DNA from 3 places in the Neisseria canis genome. Region 3 is predicted to be linked to each of the others. Evidence: predicted binding sites of a transcription regulator. Region 3 holds the regulator's gene; each other region holds the start of a gene.
The links. The regulator FNR, encoded in region 3, switches genes on or off when oxygen is low (the NO sensors DNR and NnrR bind a similar motif). The targets are predictions, from matches to a motif close to TTGATNNNNATCAA.

Region 1: EL143_RS00085 (universal stress protein) is a predicted target of FNR. The motif match lies at 3,476-3,489, and genes of this name have one in related genera.
Region 2: EL143_RS07585 (FeoA family protein) is a predicted target of FNR. The motif match lies at 2,533-2,546, and genes of this name have one in related genera.

What each region holds. Positions count from the first base shown of each region.
Region 1 is NZ_LR134313.1:14,230-20,187, forward strand. It holds gene rpiA (ribose-5-phosphate isomerase RpiA) at 1-14, opposite strand, end outside; gene ispF (2-C-methyl-D-erythritol 2,4-cyclodiphosphate synthase) at 47-526, opposite strand; gene ispD (2-C-methyl-D-erythritol 4-phosphate cytidylyltransferase) at 605-1,288, opposite strand; gene dnaQ (DNA polymerase III subunit epsilon) at 1,285-2,010, opposite strand; gene EL143_RS00080 (hypothetical protein) at 2,283-2,741, shown strand; gene EL143_RS00085 (universal stress protein) at 2,894-3,361, opposite strand; gene EL143_RS00090 (tRNA threonylcarbamoyladenosine dehydratase) at 3,504-4,292, shown strand; gene EL143_RS00095 (SH3 domain-containing protein) at 4,311-5,000, shown strand; gene EL143_RS00100 (segregation and condensation protein A) at 5,026-5,874, shown strand.
Region 2 is NZ_LR134313.1:1,613,562-1,619,519, reverse strand. It holds gene EL143_RS07595 (FeoB-associated Cys-rich membrane protein) at 30-176, opposite strand; gene feoB (ferrous iron transporter B) at 176-2,038, opposite strand; gene EL143_RS07585 (FeoA family protein) at 2,103-2,363, opposite strand; gene leuS (leucine--tRNA ligase) at 2,638-5,274, shown strand; gene EL143_RS07575 (energy transducer TonB) at 5,817-5,958, shown strand, end outside.
Region 3 is NZ_LR134313.1:1,384,914-1,390,871, forward strand. It holds gene EL143_RS06525 (3'-5' exonuclease) at 1-620, shown strand, start outside; gene htpX (protease HtpX) at 689-1,531, opposite strand; gene fnr (fumarate/nitrate reduction transcriptional regulator Fnr) at 1,797-2,528, opposite strand; gene hemN (oxygen-independent coproporphyrinogen III oxidase) at 2,717-4,123, shown strand; gene EL143_RS06545 (glutamate-5-semialdehyde dehydrogenase) at 4,267-5,526, shown strand; gene EL143_RS06550 (CysB family HTH-type transcriptional regulator) at 5,608-5,958, opposite strand, start outside.

The DNA of each region.
Region 1 (5,958 bases), 1.2 Mb from region 3:
TCTTGTGTAGCCATCAATATTTCTCCTAAAACTGACAATCAAACGTTTAAACAGCCATCAATAAAACAACCGCCTGCGCTTCAATACCTTCCATTCTGCCCAGGTAGCCTAATTTTTCGTTGGTTTTACCTTTAATGTTAACGCAATCTTGCGCAATCCCCAAATCTGCCGCCAAGTTGGCGCGCATAGCGGCAATATGCGGCGCAAGTTTCGGCTTTTGCGCAATGATGGTGGAATCCATATTCACTACGCGCCAGCCTTTTGCCTGCACAGCCTCGTATGCCTTGCGCAACAACACACGGCTGTCGGCATCTTTAAATTCGGCAGCCGTATCAGGGAAATGGCTGCCGATGTCACCCAAACCAGCCGCGCCGAGAAGCGCATCGGTTACGGCGTGCAATAAAGCATCGGCATCCGAATGCCCGAGCAGCCCTTTTTCAAACGGAATGGTTACGCCGCCCAATATCAACGGCCGCCCTTCCACCAACTGATGCACATCATAGCCCTGCCCAATGCGGATATTCATAAACTTCCTTTAAATCTGAATGAATTCTGTTCGGATGTTTTCAGACAGGCATGGTATTGGCAATGCCTGTCTGAAAACTCAATCTGCCTGCTGCAATAAAAGGCGCACGATATATTCGTCTTGCGGCAGCGTAAGCTTGAGGTTCCGCGTGTCGCCCAACACCAGCAGCGGATGCACGCCCAGCATTTCCACGGCGGAAGCCTCATCGGTAACCGCACCCAAATCCGGCACGGCAAGCGCCTTGTACAGCAAACCGGCGCGGAAAAGCTGCGGCGTTTGCGCCTGCCACAAACCGCTGCGCGGCACAGTTGCACCAATCGCCTTGCCTTCCGCCCGTTTCAAAGTATCGGCCACAGGCACCGCCAAAATGCCGCCTGCTTCACAGCCGCCGGCCGTTTCAATCAAACGCATTAAAGCTTCCTGCGGCAGGCAGCAGCGTGCGGCATCGTGCACCAAAATATTATCCGTTTCCGCGGCCAAACCCGCTTGCAGCAAAGCCGCCAAACCATTGCGCACACTCTCTGCCCGTGTTTGCCCGCCCACTTTCAGCACATGCAGCTTGTCATGCATGCCTGTCTGAAAAACAGCGTCATCAGGCGACAACACCACGGCTACTTTATCGATAACGGCGCAATTTAAAAATATAGCCAAAGTATGCTGCAACACCGTTTTGCCGGCAATTTCCACATACTGTTTCGGCTTGCCGGCGCCGAAGCGCTCGCCCACACCGGCTGCCGGAATCAAAGCGATATTGCGCCTCATGCCGCACCTTCTGCTTCTTTTTCCCCGCGCCACCGGCAAGTGCCGCCGACTGCTTTGTCCAAGCCGTCAAGATAAGCTTCGTGCTCGGCCAATTCCTCTGCCGAAGCATGCAGCACTTTCAAGCTGGCGGGGCGGGCGGCTCTGCGCGCGGCGGAAATTTCTTCGGTTTCCTCAGCCATATCGTCAACCAGGCTGAATTGGCCGCGCGTCATGGAAAGATAAACTTCCGCCAGCAGCTCGCAGTCGATTAACGCGCCGTGAAACACGCGCTTGCTGCGGTCAACCTCAAAGCGGTTGCACAAAGCATCCAAACTGTTTTTCTGCCCGGGAAACATTTCCCGCGCCATTGCCAGCGTGTCCGTAACCGTGCAGCCCAGCCCGCTGATGGTCGGCAGACCCATGCGCTGGAATTCCATATCCAAAAAGCCCACGTCAAACGGTGCGTTGTGGATAATCAATTCCGCACCGCGCAAATAATCGGCAATCTGCTGCCCTACTTCCTCAAATTTCGGCTCGCCCTCCAACTTCTCCAGCGTAATACCGTGCACATTAATCGAATCTTCGGGAATATCGCGGTCGGGATGGATATAAAGGTGCAGATGGCTGCCGGTAAGCTGGCGAGATTTCATTTCGATGCCGGCAAATTCCAATATGCGGTCGCCCATATTGGGCTTGAAACCCGTGGTTTCTGTATCCAGGATAATCTGGCGGGTGTGGCTCATAATCGGTCTGCTTTTCTGAAAACAGGCGTATTTTAGCTGAAATTCCCGATTTTGTTGCAAAAGCCGGCAATACCTTGTTTTGTTTGTTTTCCGAGTGAATCACTCAACTTAAGGTTGATTAAACCTTATTTTATTTTCATAAAAATCATTAACTTATTTAAACAGCCAAAAATAATAACAATTATCATTTGCAAAATATAAATTATTGATTTATTATCACCCCACATCAACAAGCAATACCGATTAACCGGCTTGAGATTTAGGAGGGCAAAATGTCTGAAACCCTGTTTTGGTCTTTAGCTCCTGATATTTTGAGGCTGCACCGGCAAAGCAGTTACGCCTTGTTGGCAACCGGCTCTCAAATTCACGATGCAACATTGGTTAATTTGGACGGCTTGTATTATATGTGGCTGGAACATGCAGACGATACACTCAACCAACCGCAACCCGGCATTCTATTGATTGAAGATCAAGAAGAGCGCGCCCGGATCAGTTGGATTGCAACCGCCCGCACAGTACACAGAAAAGATTCGGTTTACCGCCGCGCTGCAAATGCTTTGCGCCGCCGCCTGAAGCACAATATGGAAAACGGGCAGGCTTATTTGGTGGAGCTTTCTCCCCAACAAGGCAGGTTAACCATCGACAATACGCAAGATTTTACGATATCGCCGCATGATTTGATGCGCGCGCTGTATCCGGCAAACGAAAGAATGAAAAGTTTTGCCTTATAAAGTTTTTTGGTAGTGGTTTGTGTTCCTTTTGCGCCCCCGATTTTTCTGGGGCGATTTTTTTTTGCTTAATGATTTTGTTTTATAAAGCACAAACAAATGCCTGTCTGAAAACCGGGCTATTCGTTTTCAGACAGGCATTGCCGAACGGAAGCCTATTCTTGTTCTTCTTGCTGGCTGCGGATAATCAGCAACGGCAGATGGCTTTGGCGCATCACGGTTTCGGCAAAGCTGCCCATCAGCAGATGCATCAGGCCGCTGCGGCCGTGCGTGCCCAACACCAAAAGGTCGGCGCCGTTGTTATCTGCATAATCAACCAGCTCCTGCGCCATTTCCCGCGCACCTTTCAAAGCGACCAGCAAATATGTGTGGATGTCGGTTACGCCGGTATCGCGGGCTGTTTTTTCTGCAAACTCCAACACTTCATTGCCTTGAGCCACCGCGGCCGCTTCATAGCTTTCGTGTTGCAGGAATTCGGGAGCCAAAGCCATATATTCAGCCGGATTGGCAACATGCACCAAAGTGAGTTTGGATTTGCCGGTTACGGCCAGCTCGCAAGCATGTTGCAATGCGTTTAAAGAAGTTGCGCTGCCGTCTACTGCCACAACCAAATGTTTGTACATAGCTCTCTCCTTGTCATTATGGGTTAAAGCTGGGGCACGCCCCAATGAAATTCATTCTTGTCTGATTGAAGTATAATAGAGCTTCCCGTTTTTGTCGGTATTTTTTTTACTATTTTGACTTAAAGCAATATCACGCTTGATTATGATTGACCAATCTTCGTTATTTTCCCGCCGCTTCGGCGGCATCGCGCGGCTTTACGGCCAAACCGCATTGCAACGCTTCGCCAGTGCCCATGTGTGTGTGGTCGGCGTAGGCGGTGTCGGCTCTTGGGCGGTGGAAGCCTTGGCCCGCAGCGGCATAGGCCGCCTTACCCTGATTGATTTGGACAATGTGGCGGAATCCAATGTCAACCGCCAGCTCCCCGCGCTCACTTCCGAATTCGGCAAAGCCAAAGTCAGCTCGCTGCACGAGCGCATCTTACAAATCAATCCGGCCTGCCAAGTGGCCGAAATCGAAGATTTCGTTACCGAAAACAATCTGGAAGAGCTGTTTGGAAACGGCTTTGATTTTGTGATTGACGCCATCGACCAAATCCGCGTGAAAGCGGCAATGGCCGATTATTTTGTCAAACACAAGCAGCCGTTTATCCTCAGCGGCGGCGCGGGCGGGCAAAAAAATCCGTCACTCATCCAAACCGCCGATTTAAGCCGAGTAACCCACGACCCGCTTTTAGCCAATCTGCGCTACACGCTGCGCAAACGCTACGGCTTTACCCGCGATACAAAAAAAACAATGCGCGTGCCGTGCGTGTTTTCTACCGAAAACATCACACCGCCGCAAACAGGCGAAGCATGTGAAACCGGCAACGCGCCGCAAGGTTTGTCGTGTGCGGGCTATGGCGCAAGCATGCTGGTAACCGCATCGTTCGGCCTGTATTGCGCGCAGGCTGCAATCGATTACTTGACCAAACAATGCCTGTCTGAAAACTGACTTTCCCAAGCCACAAACATGAAAACCACTGCCTTACTCTTATTTTTATCATTAAGCCTGCCGGCCTATGCCGATTTCGCCCAAGTAATAGATTCCGACGGCTACGCCAACATCCGCAGTCAACCTTCTCCCAACGCCAAGATTGTTGGCAAAGTACCCGACGGCGCCATTGTCGCCCTGAGCTATGACGAAGAAGACGACGGCTGGCGCCTTATCAACTACCCAACCCCGCAAGGCCGCACGATTAGCGGCGTCATACATTACTCCCGCCTGAAACCCATACACACCTATCCCGAGCTGCCTTCCGCATCCTCGGGCAACCAGTTCGGTTGCAGCGCGGGGCCGTATCGTTTGACCGTCAATACGGGCGCTTTCGATTTCCCCCGACACCGGCGTAATTTCACCGCAATTTACAATAAAGAATACGATTCCTACACATTCACACATTACAAAGGCAAACCCGCCATCGGCACCGACGGAAGACAACCCGACTCCGCCTACCGCAGCATTGTATTAAGCGGCAAACAAGGCCGCTCGGCCGTGCCTGAAACCGATTTCGACAATTTATCCAGCCCAATGCGCAATACCACAGCTGCTTCTATAACAGGAAAACAGATACAATCTACTTGTTTGCCCGCAACAGCGACGGCGCAGGCTCTTACAATGCTTTGTTTATATTCACCAAAGGCCGCTACATCAAGCGCCTGATTGACGACGGTCAAAGTTGATTCACATGATACAGCCCTCCCTACCCGTATTTCACAACGAACACGCCGTTGCCTGGATTTTCGGGCAGCCCGTTACCGATGTGCCGCAGGATTTATTTATCCCGCCGGATGCGCTCAAAGTTGTACTGCACAGCTTCCAAGGGCCGCTGGATTTGCTGCTTTACTTAATCCGCAAGCAGAATATCGACGTGTTGGATATTCCGATGACCAAGATCACGGAGCAATATCTCCACTACATCGCCCAAATGGAAGCCCACCAGTTTGATTTGGCGGCGGAATATCTGTTGATGGCAGCCGTGTTGATTGAAATTAAATCACGCCTGCTGCTGCCCCAGCCCGCGCCGTTGGAAGACGAAGAAGCCGCCGACCCCCGCGCCGAGCTGGTGCGCCGCCTGCTGGCTTACGAGCAAATGAAGCTCGCAGCAGCCGGGCTTGATGCCTTACCCCGCGCCGGCCGCGATTTCGCATGGGCTTACCTGCCGCTGGAAATTGCAGTGGAAGCCAAGCTGCCTGAAATCCAAACAGCCGACCTCACTCAAGCATGGCTCGGCATTTTATCGCGCGCCAAACACACCCGTTCACACGAAGTGGTGAAAGAAGCCATTTCCGTACGTGCACAGATGAGCAGCATTCTGCGCCGTCTGCAAAACGGTTTTTGCCGGTTTTCCGAATTATTCCGACCGGAACAGGGGCGCGCTTATGTGGTGGTGAACTTTATCGCACTGCTCGAACTGGCCAAAGAAGGATTGGTGAGGATCGTGCAGCCGGAAAGTTTTGCCGAAATCGAAATTCACGCGCAAAGCGGCGCACCGGAAGAGACTCCGCAAAACGGTTCAAGCCCGGAAGAGATATAAACACAATGCCTGTCTGAAAAGTTTCAGACAGGCATTGCTCATAATAAATCACACAAATGCAAACAAACATGTTTTAATTAAACA
Region 2 (5,958 bases), 230 kb from region 3:
TACCGCTTTCCGCCGGCCCTTCCAAACTGCTAATGGCAACCGCCCTGTTTGCCTCCGCAACGGTCGCAACCGCCGCACGCAGCGCTTTTGGCGGACTTCGGTTTAAATACAAACTTGCGCAACAGATACACCGCGCATGCGCCGACAATCAAGCCAACAATAATATATTGTTCCATCACATCATCCTCGAGCTGATTTGATACACAATAAAAGCAAACACATAAGCTAGGACAAACAGATAGGCCGTAATCATCCAAGTTTGTTTCGCCGATTTGGTTTCGCGCTTAATCACGGCCAAAGTAGCCATACACATCGGCGCATAAACATACCAAGCCAAGAAAGCAAATGCAGTCGGCAAGCCCCAGCTTTCGTTCACAATCGGAATCAAGGCGTTTTGTACAGCATCTTCTGATGCATTTGCTTCCACGGCATAAACCGTACCCAAAGCGGCCACCACCACTTCACGCGCGGCAATACCCGGAATCATGGCGATACACATCTGCCAAGTAAAACCCAAAGGTGCAAAAATCGGTTGGATCCAATGGCCGATGGTGCCGGCAAAGCTGTAATCGATCGGCGCACCGGTCGCACCTTCCGGCGGCGCGGGAAAACTTACCAAAACCCACAAAACCACGCTCAAAGCGAAAATAATCGTACCGGCGCGTTTTAAGAACGCCCACACCCTGTCCCACAGACTGACCATAATGTGCTTGAAATTAGGCATACGGTAGGTCGGCAGCTCCATCAACAAAGGAAACTGCTGCACACCGCCTTTGCGGCGTGCCAACCATTTCATCACAAACGCAGTCAACCCCGCCGACGCGATACCGGCCACATACAGCCCGAACAAGGTCAAACCTTGCAGGTTAAACACACTCCACACGGTTTTTTCGGGAATCAATGCCGCAATAATCAGCGCATACACGGGCAAACGCGCAGAGCAAGTAAGCATAGGCGCGATGGCAATCGTTACCAAACGCTCGCGCGGGTCTTGAATCGTTCTTGCCGACATCACGGCAGGCACCGCACACGCAAAGCTCGAAAGCAGAGGAATAAACGCCCTGCCCGACAAGCCCGTTTTCGCCAACATGTTATCCAGCAAAAAAGCGGCGCGCGGCAGATAACCCGAATCTTCCAAAAGCAGAATAAAGGCAAACAAAATCGTAATCTGCGGCAAAAACACCAACACGCTGCCCACACCGGCAATCACACCGTTAACCAGCAAATCCTGCAACACTCCGGCAGGCATCACCGTTGCCACCCATTCCCCCAGCGCCCCGAACGCACCTTCAATCGAATCCATAATCGGCGCAGACCAAGAATAAACAGCTTGGAACACCAACAATAAAATAACCAAAAGCAGAATCACGCCCCAAACAGGATGCAGCACCAGATTATCCAAACTCCGGTGCCACGAAGGCAGGGTCATTTTCGTTTCCACCACCTGCTCGAGAATATTTTCCACTTCGGCATATAATTGATTACTGTCTAAAGCTTCCAGCGCTTTCAATGCCGCATCGGCATCCAGCTGCTTGCCGTAATGGGGCAGCTTGCGGACGGCTTCGCGCACACCGCGTATCCCTTCCCTGCTGACCGCCACCGTTTCCAACACTGGCACACCCAGCAGCTCGCCCAACTTAGCCGCATTGATTTTCAAGCCCCTCGCACGCGCCACGTCGCTCATATTCAACGACACCGCCATAGGCAACCCTAAGGTTTTCAACTCCAAAATCATGCGCAAAGTCATGCGCAAATTGGTCGCATCGGCAACCGCAATAATCCCGTCCATTTTCTGGCCGAGCTTACCCAACACCATATCGCGCGCCACCGCTTCGTCCAAACTGGTTGTCCGCAGGCTGTAAGTGCCCGGCAAATCAATAATATGGATGGTTTGGTCATCCACAAACACACCTTCGCGCCTGTCAACCGTTACCCCCGGATAATTGGCCACTTTAGCGTTTGAGCCTGTCAAACCGTTAAACAAAACGGTTTTACCGCAATTGGGCGCACCGACCAATGCAAAATAACTTAAATCCATTTGTGTATTCCTCTCATTTCAACATTCTTTAATATAAAGAATGCCTGTCTGAAAATATTATTGGTTATATAGCGCGACAGAGAATTTTATTGGCTTCAGCCTTACGCAAGGAAAATTGCGACTGATTACCCAAACGCACGGCATAAGGCCCTTTGCCCCACCCGCCGACGGCAATCACTTCCAACGCCATACCGGAAGAAAACCCCAAATCGGCCAAACGGCGGCTAACCAAAGGATCCAACTCCCCGAAAGCCTTATTGGGCACAATAGAATCAATCTGCACCCGGCTGCCTTTAGCCAGGTTCGACAAAGCCACAACAGACATAAACCTATCCTCTCTTATGTAAAAATACGACAACCATCAAGTTTTATTATTGCTTCAAACAGCATCAAACCGATTTTGCACCATTCAATCAACCGCTTGAACAATTCTCACGAATTGAGTTTAAGTATACTCTTTATATTATTAATATATAATTAATAATTATTATTAATTGAGAAAACTCAATATTCATTTTCAGACAGGCATGGCTTTTCCCAACACCATTCAATAACAGAGTATAATTAAGGGTTATTTTTATCCGCCTCTGAATAAAGTCATGCAAGAACATTACAACCCCTCCCAAATCGAACCCGCTTCCCAAAGCAAATGGGAAAACGCACGCATTTTCAACGCGTCCGAAGACGCTTCCAAACCCAAATACTACTGCCTTTCCATGTTCCCCTACCCCAGCGGCAGACTGCACATGGGGCATGTACGCAACTACACCATCGGCGACGTGTTAAGCCGCTACAAACTGCTCAACGGCTTCAACGTGCTGCAACCGATGGGCTGGGACGCTTTCGGCATGCCCGCCGAAAACGCCGCCATCGACCGCCAAGTCGCCCCCGCCAAATGGACTTACGAAAACATTGCCTACATGCGCAAGCAGCTGAAAAGCTTGGGTTTTGCGTTTGATTGGGAGCGCGAACTGGCTACCTGCACCCCCGAATACTACCGCTGGGAGCAGCTTCTGTTTACCAAACTGTTTGAAAAAGGCGTGATTTACCGCAAAAACGGCACGGTAAACTGGGATCCGGTCGATCAAACCGTATTGGCCAACGAGCAAGTGATCGACGGTCGCGGTTGGCGTTCGGGCGCGTTAATCGAAAAACGCGAAATCCCCATGTATTACTTCAAAATCACCGATTACGCCGAGCAGCTTTTGAGTGATTTGGACGGCCTCAACTGGCCGGAACAAGTCAAAACCATGCAGCGCAACTGGATCGGCAAATCGCGCGGCGTACAAGTGCGTTTTGCGTTGGACAGCGGCAGCAAACAAGGTTTGGAAGGCGACTACGCCGAATACTTGCAGGTGTACACTACCCGCCCCGACACCTTGCTGGGCGTAACCTACGTTGCCGTGGCCGCCGAGCATCCGCTGGCCACCGCCGCCGCAGCCGACAAGCCCGAACTTCAAGCGTTTATCGCCGAATGCAAATCAGGCAGCGTGGCCGAGGCCGACATGGCGACGATGGAGAAAAAAGGCGTGCCGACAGGCCGCTATGTGATTAATCCGCTGGGCGGCGACAAGCTGGAAGTGTGGATTGCCAACTATGTATTGTGGGGCTACGGCGACGGCGCGGTAATGGCCGTGCCCGGCCACGACGAGCGCGATTTCGAGTTCGCCAACAAATACCAGCTGCCGATTAAACAAGTTGTCGAATCCACTTTGGAACAACCTGCCTACAATCCGAACGAATGGCAGGATTGGTACGGCGACAAAGAAAACACCCGTCTGATCAACAGCGGTGAATTCGACGGCATGGATTTTCAGACGGCCTTTGATGCCACTTCCGCCAAACTGCAATCCCTAAACGCCGGCGCGCCGAAAACCCAATACCGCCTGCGCGACTGGGGCATTTCGCGCCAACGCTACTGGGGCTGCCCGATTCCGATTATCCATTGCGAAAGCTGCGGCGACGTGCCCGTGCCGGCCGACCAGTTGCCCGTGGTGCTGCCCGAAGACGTTGTACCCGACGGCAGCGGTTCGCCCTTGGCCAAAATGCCCGAGTTCTACGAAACCACCTGCCCGCACTGCGGCAGTCCGGCCAAACGCGAAACCGATACCATGGATACCTTTATGGAATCGAGCTGGTATCAGTTCCGTTACATGTCGCCCCAGTTTTCAGACGGCATGGTTGCCCCCGAAGCCGCCCGATACTGGCAGCAGGCCGACCAATACATCGGCGGCATCGAACACGCCATCCTGCACCTCTTATACGCCCGCTTCTTCACCAAACTGATGAACGAAGAAGGCATCGTACCGGTGAAAGAACCCTTCGCCAGCCTGCTCACGCAAGGCATGGTGCTACAAGCCACTTACTACCGCGAAACCGAAAGCGGCAAAAAACAATGGTTTAACCCCGCCGAAGTGGAAGTGCAAACCGACGACAAAGGCCGCCCCGTATCCGCCGTATTGCGTTCAGACGGCCTGCCCGTTGTGATCGGCGGCGTGGAAAAAATGTCGAAATCGAAAAACAACGGCGTCGACCCGCAAGAGTTGATCGAAGCCTACGGTGCCGACACCGCCCGCTTGTTTATGATGTTCGCCTCGCCGCCCGAACAATCGCTCGAATGGAGCGATGCCGGCGTAGAAGGCGCACACCGCTTCCTGCGCCGCCTGTGGCGCACCGTGTTTGAATACATCAACCGGGGCGGCACAGTCAACGCCTTTTCAGACGGCCACGACAGCCTAAGCAAAGAGCTGAAAGACCTGCGCCACAAACTGCACGCCACCATCGCCAAAGTCAGCGACGACTACGGCCGCCGCCTGCAATTCAACACCGCCATCGCCGCCGTGATGGAATTGCTCAACCAATACGACAAAACCGATTGCACGTCCGAACAAGGCCGCGCAGTGGCGCAAGAAGTGTTGGAAGCCGTTGTCCGCCTGCTGTGGCCGATTGTGCCGCACATCTGCGAAGCCTTGTGGAGCGAACTGCGCCCCGGTTCGTCATTATGGGAAACCGGCTGGCCGCAAGCCGACCAAGCCGCGTTGGTTAAATCGGAAATCGAAATCATGGTTCAGGTAAACGGCAAACTGCGCGATAAAATTACCGTGGCCGCAGATGCTTCTAAAGAAACAATAGAAGCTGCCGCTTTAGCCAGCCCGGGCGCACAGAAATTTACCGAAGGCAAAACGCCTAAAAAGGTGATTGTGGTTCCTGGCCGGCTCGTAAACATCGTTGCTTAGAGCAAACTATTTTTACAATGTAAAATGCCTGTCTGAAACTGTTCAGACAGGCATTTTTATGCTTCCTCTTCAAAAAATATTCTGTATTTTTCCCAATACAAATTTTTTATTCACAAAAAAACCACACTTTTAATCATAAAAACAACACTAAATTAAAAAATATTCGGTATTATTTTAGGATATTCGGACACTTTAAAAGTGTCAAAAACTGTCACACACCTGTTTTTCCTTACACCAAGAAATAATAATATATTTTTAATCATATGATTTTAATGAAATTATTTAAATTTTATTTTAAATAAAAACACCAACATGACATTAATTGTCACCTACTGCCAATCTGCGCCACATCCAACATACCGTTTATCGCGTTTCACACCGCCCCCGTAAAATTTCTTTGACTTTTTTCCAATTGCAAAATTTCAAATTTATAGGCACAATACACCTACCAAAACAAAAAACCAAAAGTTCACTAAGCGAACAATGGTTTTAATAAATTTAATCTTATTTACATTACATTATTAATTACGGGGTTTTAAATCATGTCTATCCGCAAATTTTTATCTACTGTTTTAGTAGCCGCTGCATTATTTGGTACACAAAGCGCTTCTGCCGCCGAAATCCAGTTTTTCAAAAAACATTCTGAAATCACCGCCGCCAACGCACAAATCAATGGAAAGCTGG
Region 3 (5,958 bases):
AGCGGGCTGCAAGAGTGCGTTTTATTCCCGCAGTAGGCGGTTTGCATGCGCTTTGGCTGAAAGCGCAATTGGCCAATGAATACGGTTTGAAGCACGAACAGGGGATGAAAACTTATTTGACGGTGCGTTTCCGCCCGGATGAAGCCGGCGCGTTGCAGGCAAAAATCGAGCCTTTGTATTTCGGCAAACATCATCAGAAGCCTTTTGGTTTGTTTTTGCATAAAAAGTCTGCCAAAAGAGCGTTAACGGTGTGGGCGGCGGAAATGGGTTTGTGCCCTTCCGCTTTGGATATTTTGCCGCAAACTTATATATGCGGCGTGCCGTGTCCGATGGAAGTTGCGGGAAAATGCAGGGGTGGTTGCGCTTCGGAGGGCGGCAACCCGCTGCATAACGAACGGGTGTTGGCAAGCGCCGGATTGCTGCCCGTGGCGGACTGGGGGAAGATGCATGAGGTTGAAATCACGGAAACGGACGGCTTAAGCGGGCAGTGCTTTACATTTCATTGCGCAGGCGGTGCATTGTCGCTGCCGGACGGCAGTTGGTATTTTGACGAAAGCTTGCCGGCCGTGTTGAAAACGAAGTTTAAGATGGGCAGCCGTGTCGTGAAGATGTTGGGTTAATGCCGGTTTGCGATATTGAAAATGCCTGTCTGAAAATGTTCAGACAGGCATTGGTGATTTAGAGCGGTTTACATATTTTGCAATCGTGCGATGCGGTTATCCAAGCTCGGGTGGGTGCTCAAGAGCGAATCTTTGGCTTCGCTGGCAATGCCCATAGCCGTCATGTCCTGCGGCAAGTCGCTCGGGTTGCCTTTAAGGCGCTGCAATGCGGCAATCATTTTGGGCGTGCCGACCAGTTTGGCTGCGCCGGCATCCGCGCGGTATTCGCGCTGGCGGCTGAACCACATGACGATGATGCTGGCCAAAAAGCCGAATAAAACCTGCAAAATCATGCTGACGACAAAGTAAATGCCACCATTGGTTTCACCGCGGTCATTGGTGGCGACCATATTGGAAATGATGCGTGAAAGGAAAATCACAAAAGTATTCACCACGCCTTGAATCAGGGTAAGCGTAACCATATCGCCGTTGCCGACGTGTGCCATTTCGTGTGCCAAAACCGCTTCAACCTCATCGCGGGTCATGTTGTTCAGCAAGCCGGTGCTTACAGCAACCAGAGAATTGTTTTTGCTCGGGCCTGTGGCAAAAGCATTGGGTTCGGGGGAATCGTAAATGGCAACTTCGGGTGTTTGCAGGTTCCATTGGCGCGCTTGGGCTTCTACGGTATTCAGCAACCATGCTTCCAATTCGTTTTGCGGTTGGGTAATCACCTCGGCACCTACGGCGCGTTTCGCTGCCATTTTGGAAGTAAGCAGCGAAATAATCGAGCCGGTAAAACCGATGACGGCGGAAAAGCCAAGTAAGCCGGCCATGTTGTTGGGATCGCCGTTTAACCCTAATATGCTTAAAATGATGCTGATAACCACCAAAACGGCGATATTGGTCAGCAGAAATAAGAAAATGCGTTTCACAAGTTTCCCTTCTTGAATGTATGTGTGTTGCTTTATCTCAAAACAGTGGGGGTATTTTCGCAAAAACAGTGGATAAGAAACAGCACGCTTTGGGAAAAGGTATGCAAATTTGCACGGGTTTTGTTGTTTGTTGTGTATAACTTTGAAACGGAATCTTTATCTGAGCAGATAAAATTTATTTGTGCCGCGTTTATAGAATCAATGCCTGTCTGAACAGTTTCAGACAGGCATTGTTGACGGCTTTAATCATATTGCGGGCGGATGTTCATTCCACCGCATGCGAGCAACCGGAAACCATCTGCTTTAATGCTTCGGGATTCAGCAGCTTGATATGTTTGTGCTCAACTTGCACCAGGCCTTCCTGATGGAATTTGGATAATGTCCGGCTTACCGTTTCCAGTTTTAAGCCGAGATAGCTGCCTATTTCTTCGCGCGACATGCGCAGGATAAAATCATTGGCTGCAAAACCGCGTATTTGCAGGCGCTGGGAAAGGTTCAATAAAAATGCCGCAATCCGTTCTTCCGCGCGCATATTGCCTAAAAGCAGCATAACGCCTTGGTCTTTCACGATTTCCCGGCTCATCAGGCGGAGGAAATGGGTTTGGAGGGTAGGAATTTTTTTGCCCAATTCCTCCATGTGTGAAAAAGGCAGCTCGCACACTTCGCTGTCTTCCAATGCGACCGCATCGCAACTGTGCACATGCGAGCAAATACCGTCCATTCCGATTAATTCGCCCGACATGGAAAAACCGGTTACTTGGTCGCGCCCGTCTTGGCTGGCCACCATTGTTTTGAAAAAGCCTGTGCGGATGGCATAAAGCGAAGTGAAGGCCTCGCCGGTACGAAACAGATATTCGCCTTTTTTCAAGCGGCGGCTTTGTTTGATGACTGAGTCCAGCTGCTCGAATTCGGAAGGAACCAAACCTATCGGCATGCACAGTTCGCGCAGCGAGCAAGAAGAACATAACGTCTTAATTGCAGGAGTGTGTGTAGTCATAAATGCATATCCGGTTTACGGTTTAAATCATCCTTATTTCTTATTGTTTTGTTTATGCGTTTTTGACGCATATCAAGGCTTTTTGTTCATAATGTACGCATTCTATCAAACGGGTTTCCGTTTGACTATGGAAAACGCCCGTCAACCGTCAAAAACATTCAAAGCCTATAAAATTAAAGCAGTTTCTTATGAAAACCATCGCAATACACAATCAAGCCCTGCCTGAATTCGACCGCCGTTTGATAGCCAGCCTTCCGGCCAGCGGCCCGCGCTATACGTCTTATCCCACTGCAGACCGTTTTGATTCCAGCTGCGGCGAAGCAGAATATCTCTCGGCGCTGGCCGGAAGGCAGAATAAGGCTGCCGACCCAGCCTTATCGCTTTATATCCACATTCCTTTCTGTAATACCATTTGTTATTACTGCGGCTGCAATAAAATCATCACTAAAGACACAAGCAGAGCCGATGCTTATATAGGCTATCTGGAGCGTGAAATGGCGCTTTTGTCGCCGCATTTGAAAGGCAGCCGCAAGCTCGCCCAACTCCACTTTGGCGGCGGCACGCCCACTTTTCTGAGCGACGGCCAAATTGAGCGCGTATTTTCTATGATACGTAAATATTTTACCCTGATGCCTGCCGGCGAGTATTCAATCGAAATCGATCCGAGAAAGGTCAGCCGGGATACGGTGCGCCACTTAGGCAGGCTCGGTTTTAACCGCATGAGTGTGGGCATTCAGGATTTCGACCCTAAAGTGCAGCAAGCGGTTAACCGCGTTCAAACGGAAGCAGAAACCCGGGAGGTTATTGAGGCTGCGCGTGAAGCCGGGTTTAAATCCGTGAGCGTTGATTTGATTTACGGTCTTCCCTATCAGTCGCCCGACAGCATAAAGTCTACTTTGGAAACCGTGTTGTCGCTTGATCCCGACCGCTTGGCGCTGTATCACTATGCCCATCTGCCGCATATTTTCAAGCCCCAGCGCCGCATCGATACCGCCAGTGTGCCGAGCAGCGAAGAGAAGCTCGATATTCTCCAATACGCCGTGCAAACCCTCACTTCGCGCGGCTACGAGTTTATTGGCATGGATCACTTTGCCAAGCCCTCCGACGAATTGACCATTGCCTTGCACGAAGGCCGCCTGCAACGCAATTTCCAAGGCTATTCAACCCATGCCGATTGTGATCTGGTTGCCATCGGTGTGTCCAGTATCGGCAAAATCGGCAATATGTATGCGCAAAACGAAAAAGACATCGAAGCTTATTATGCCGCTCTTGATGCAGGCCGCCTGCCTGTTATGCGCGGCTACCGGCTCAATCAGGACGATATATTGCGACGCCGGATTATCCAAGATTTAATGTGCCGCTTTTCACTTGAGTTTTCCGATTATGAAGGCCAGTTTGGTATCCGTTTTGGCGAGTATTTCCAACAAGAGCTTCAGGATTTAGAGCAAATGGCGCAACTGGGGCTGCTTGATTTTGATGCACACAGCCTTACCGTCAGCCCCAAAGGCCGCTTCCTTATCCGCAATATCGCCATGATATTCGATTACCATTTGCGGCATAGGGAAACCAAAGTGAAATACTCGCAAACCGTATAAACCGCCTTAAAACGAAAATGCCTGTCTGAAAACTTTTTCAGACAGGCATTGTTTGCCAGCATACATTCCCGGCTTGCAAATCAGACAGATTTCTATAATATTGATGCAAAACCAATCACAGAAAACAGAAAATAGAGGCATCCATGCAAAATATACAAGAATATGTCCGCGCCAAAGCACAGGCTGCCAAAGAAGCTTATTACCGGCTTGCCGCAGCGACTACCGCGCAAAAAAATGCAGCGTTGCTACATATGGCGGAGCTGATTAAACAACACGAAGCCGAAATCATTGCCGCCAATGCGGAAGACTTGAAAGCCGCCGAAGCAAAAGGGTTGGATGCCGCATTGCTCGATCGGCTGAAGCTCACAGGCAGCACCATCGACAGTATGTGTGAAGGCTTGCGCCAGATTGCCGCGCTGCCCGACCCCGTTGGCGAGATGGACGAATTCCGCACCCGTCCCAACGGGTTGCAAATCGGCAAAATGCGCGTTCCGCTCGGTGTGATCGGCATTATTTACGAATCACGCCCGAATGTTACTGTTGATGCGGCTGCTTTGTGTTTGAAGTCAGGCAACGCCTGTATCTTGCGCGGCGGCAGCGAAGCGTTTCACAGCAACTCGGCCATCGCCAAGTTCATTACCCAAGCATTGAAAGCCAACAGTCTGCCGCCGGATGCGGTGGGATTTATTGAGCATACCGACAGGGCTGGCGTGGGCGCCATGCTGCAAAGCCCCGATTTAATAGATGTCATCATCCCGCGCGGCGGTAAAAATCTGGTTGCCCGCATATCTGCGGAAGCGCGCGTACCTGTGATTAAGCATCTTGACGGCATATGCCACGTTTATATCGATAAAGCCGCGGATCAAGCTAAAGCGGTTGACATCGCATTTAACGCGAAAACTTCCCGCTACGGCACATGCAACACTATGGAAACCCTGTTGGTTCATCAGGAGCGAGCGGAAGAAATATTGCCTGTTTTGGCAGAAAAGTATGCAGAAAAAAACGTGGAGCTGCGGGGGTGTACGCGCACATTGTCGATATTGAAAAATATCAAAGCGGCAACCGCCGAAGATTGGGATACCGAATATCTCGCCCCGGTATTGGCAGTTAAAATCGTGAGCGATATGGCTGAAGCCATTTCCCATATCAACAGACACGGCAGCCATCATACTGACAGCATCGTTACCGAGTCTTATACCGATGCCCAAACATTTCTGCGTCTGGTGGACAGCGCCAGCGTAATGATTAATGCTTCCACCCGTTTTGCAGACGGTTTTGAGTACGGTTTGGGCGCGGAAATCGGCATTTCCACCGATAAAATCCACGTTCGCGGCCCTGTGGGTCTGCAAGGTTTAACCAGCCAAAAGTGGGTTGTGTTAGGTAACGGACAGATTCGCCGGTAGCAATTGTTTTCCAAGCTGACAATGCCTGTCTGAAAAGGTTTTCAGACAGGCATTTGTGTGTGGCAGATAACGAACGTTGGGTTAGATAGAAAAATCTTCTTCAATCGGTTCATAAAGCAATTTATCAATTTTTTCTCTGGTCAGCCCGGGAGAGAACATATTGATAAATTCGTATGTATAACCGCGCAGATAAGAATCAGGCCGAAGCGTAACAGCCGTGTAGGAAGGTTCGAAAAGATGGGAAGCATCTATCAGCTGCAAGCCGTGATCCGTATCCGGCTCAAAAGCCATCTGGGCCATGATGCCTATGCCCAAGCCGAGTTTGACGTAAGTTTTGAGTACGTCGGTATCCGATGCAGCCAAAACAACATTGGGATGCTCAATCTTTGCTTTTCTGAAGGCGTGTGAAATGCTTGAGTTGCTGTTGAATGC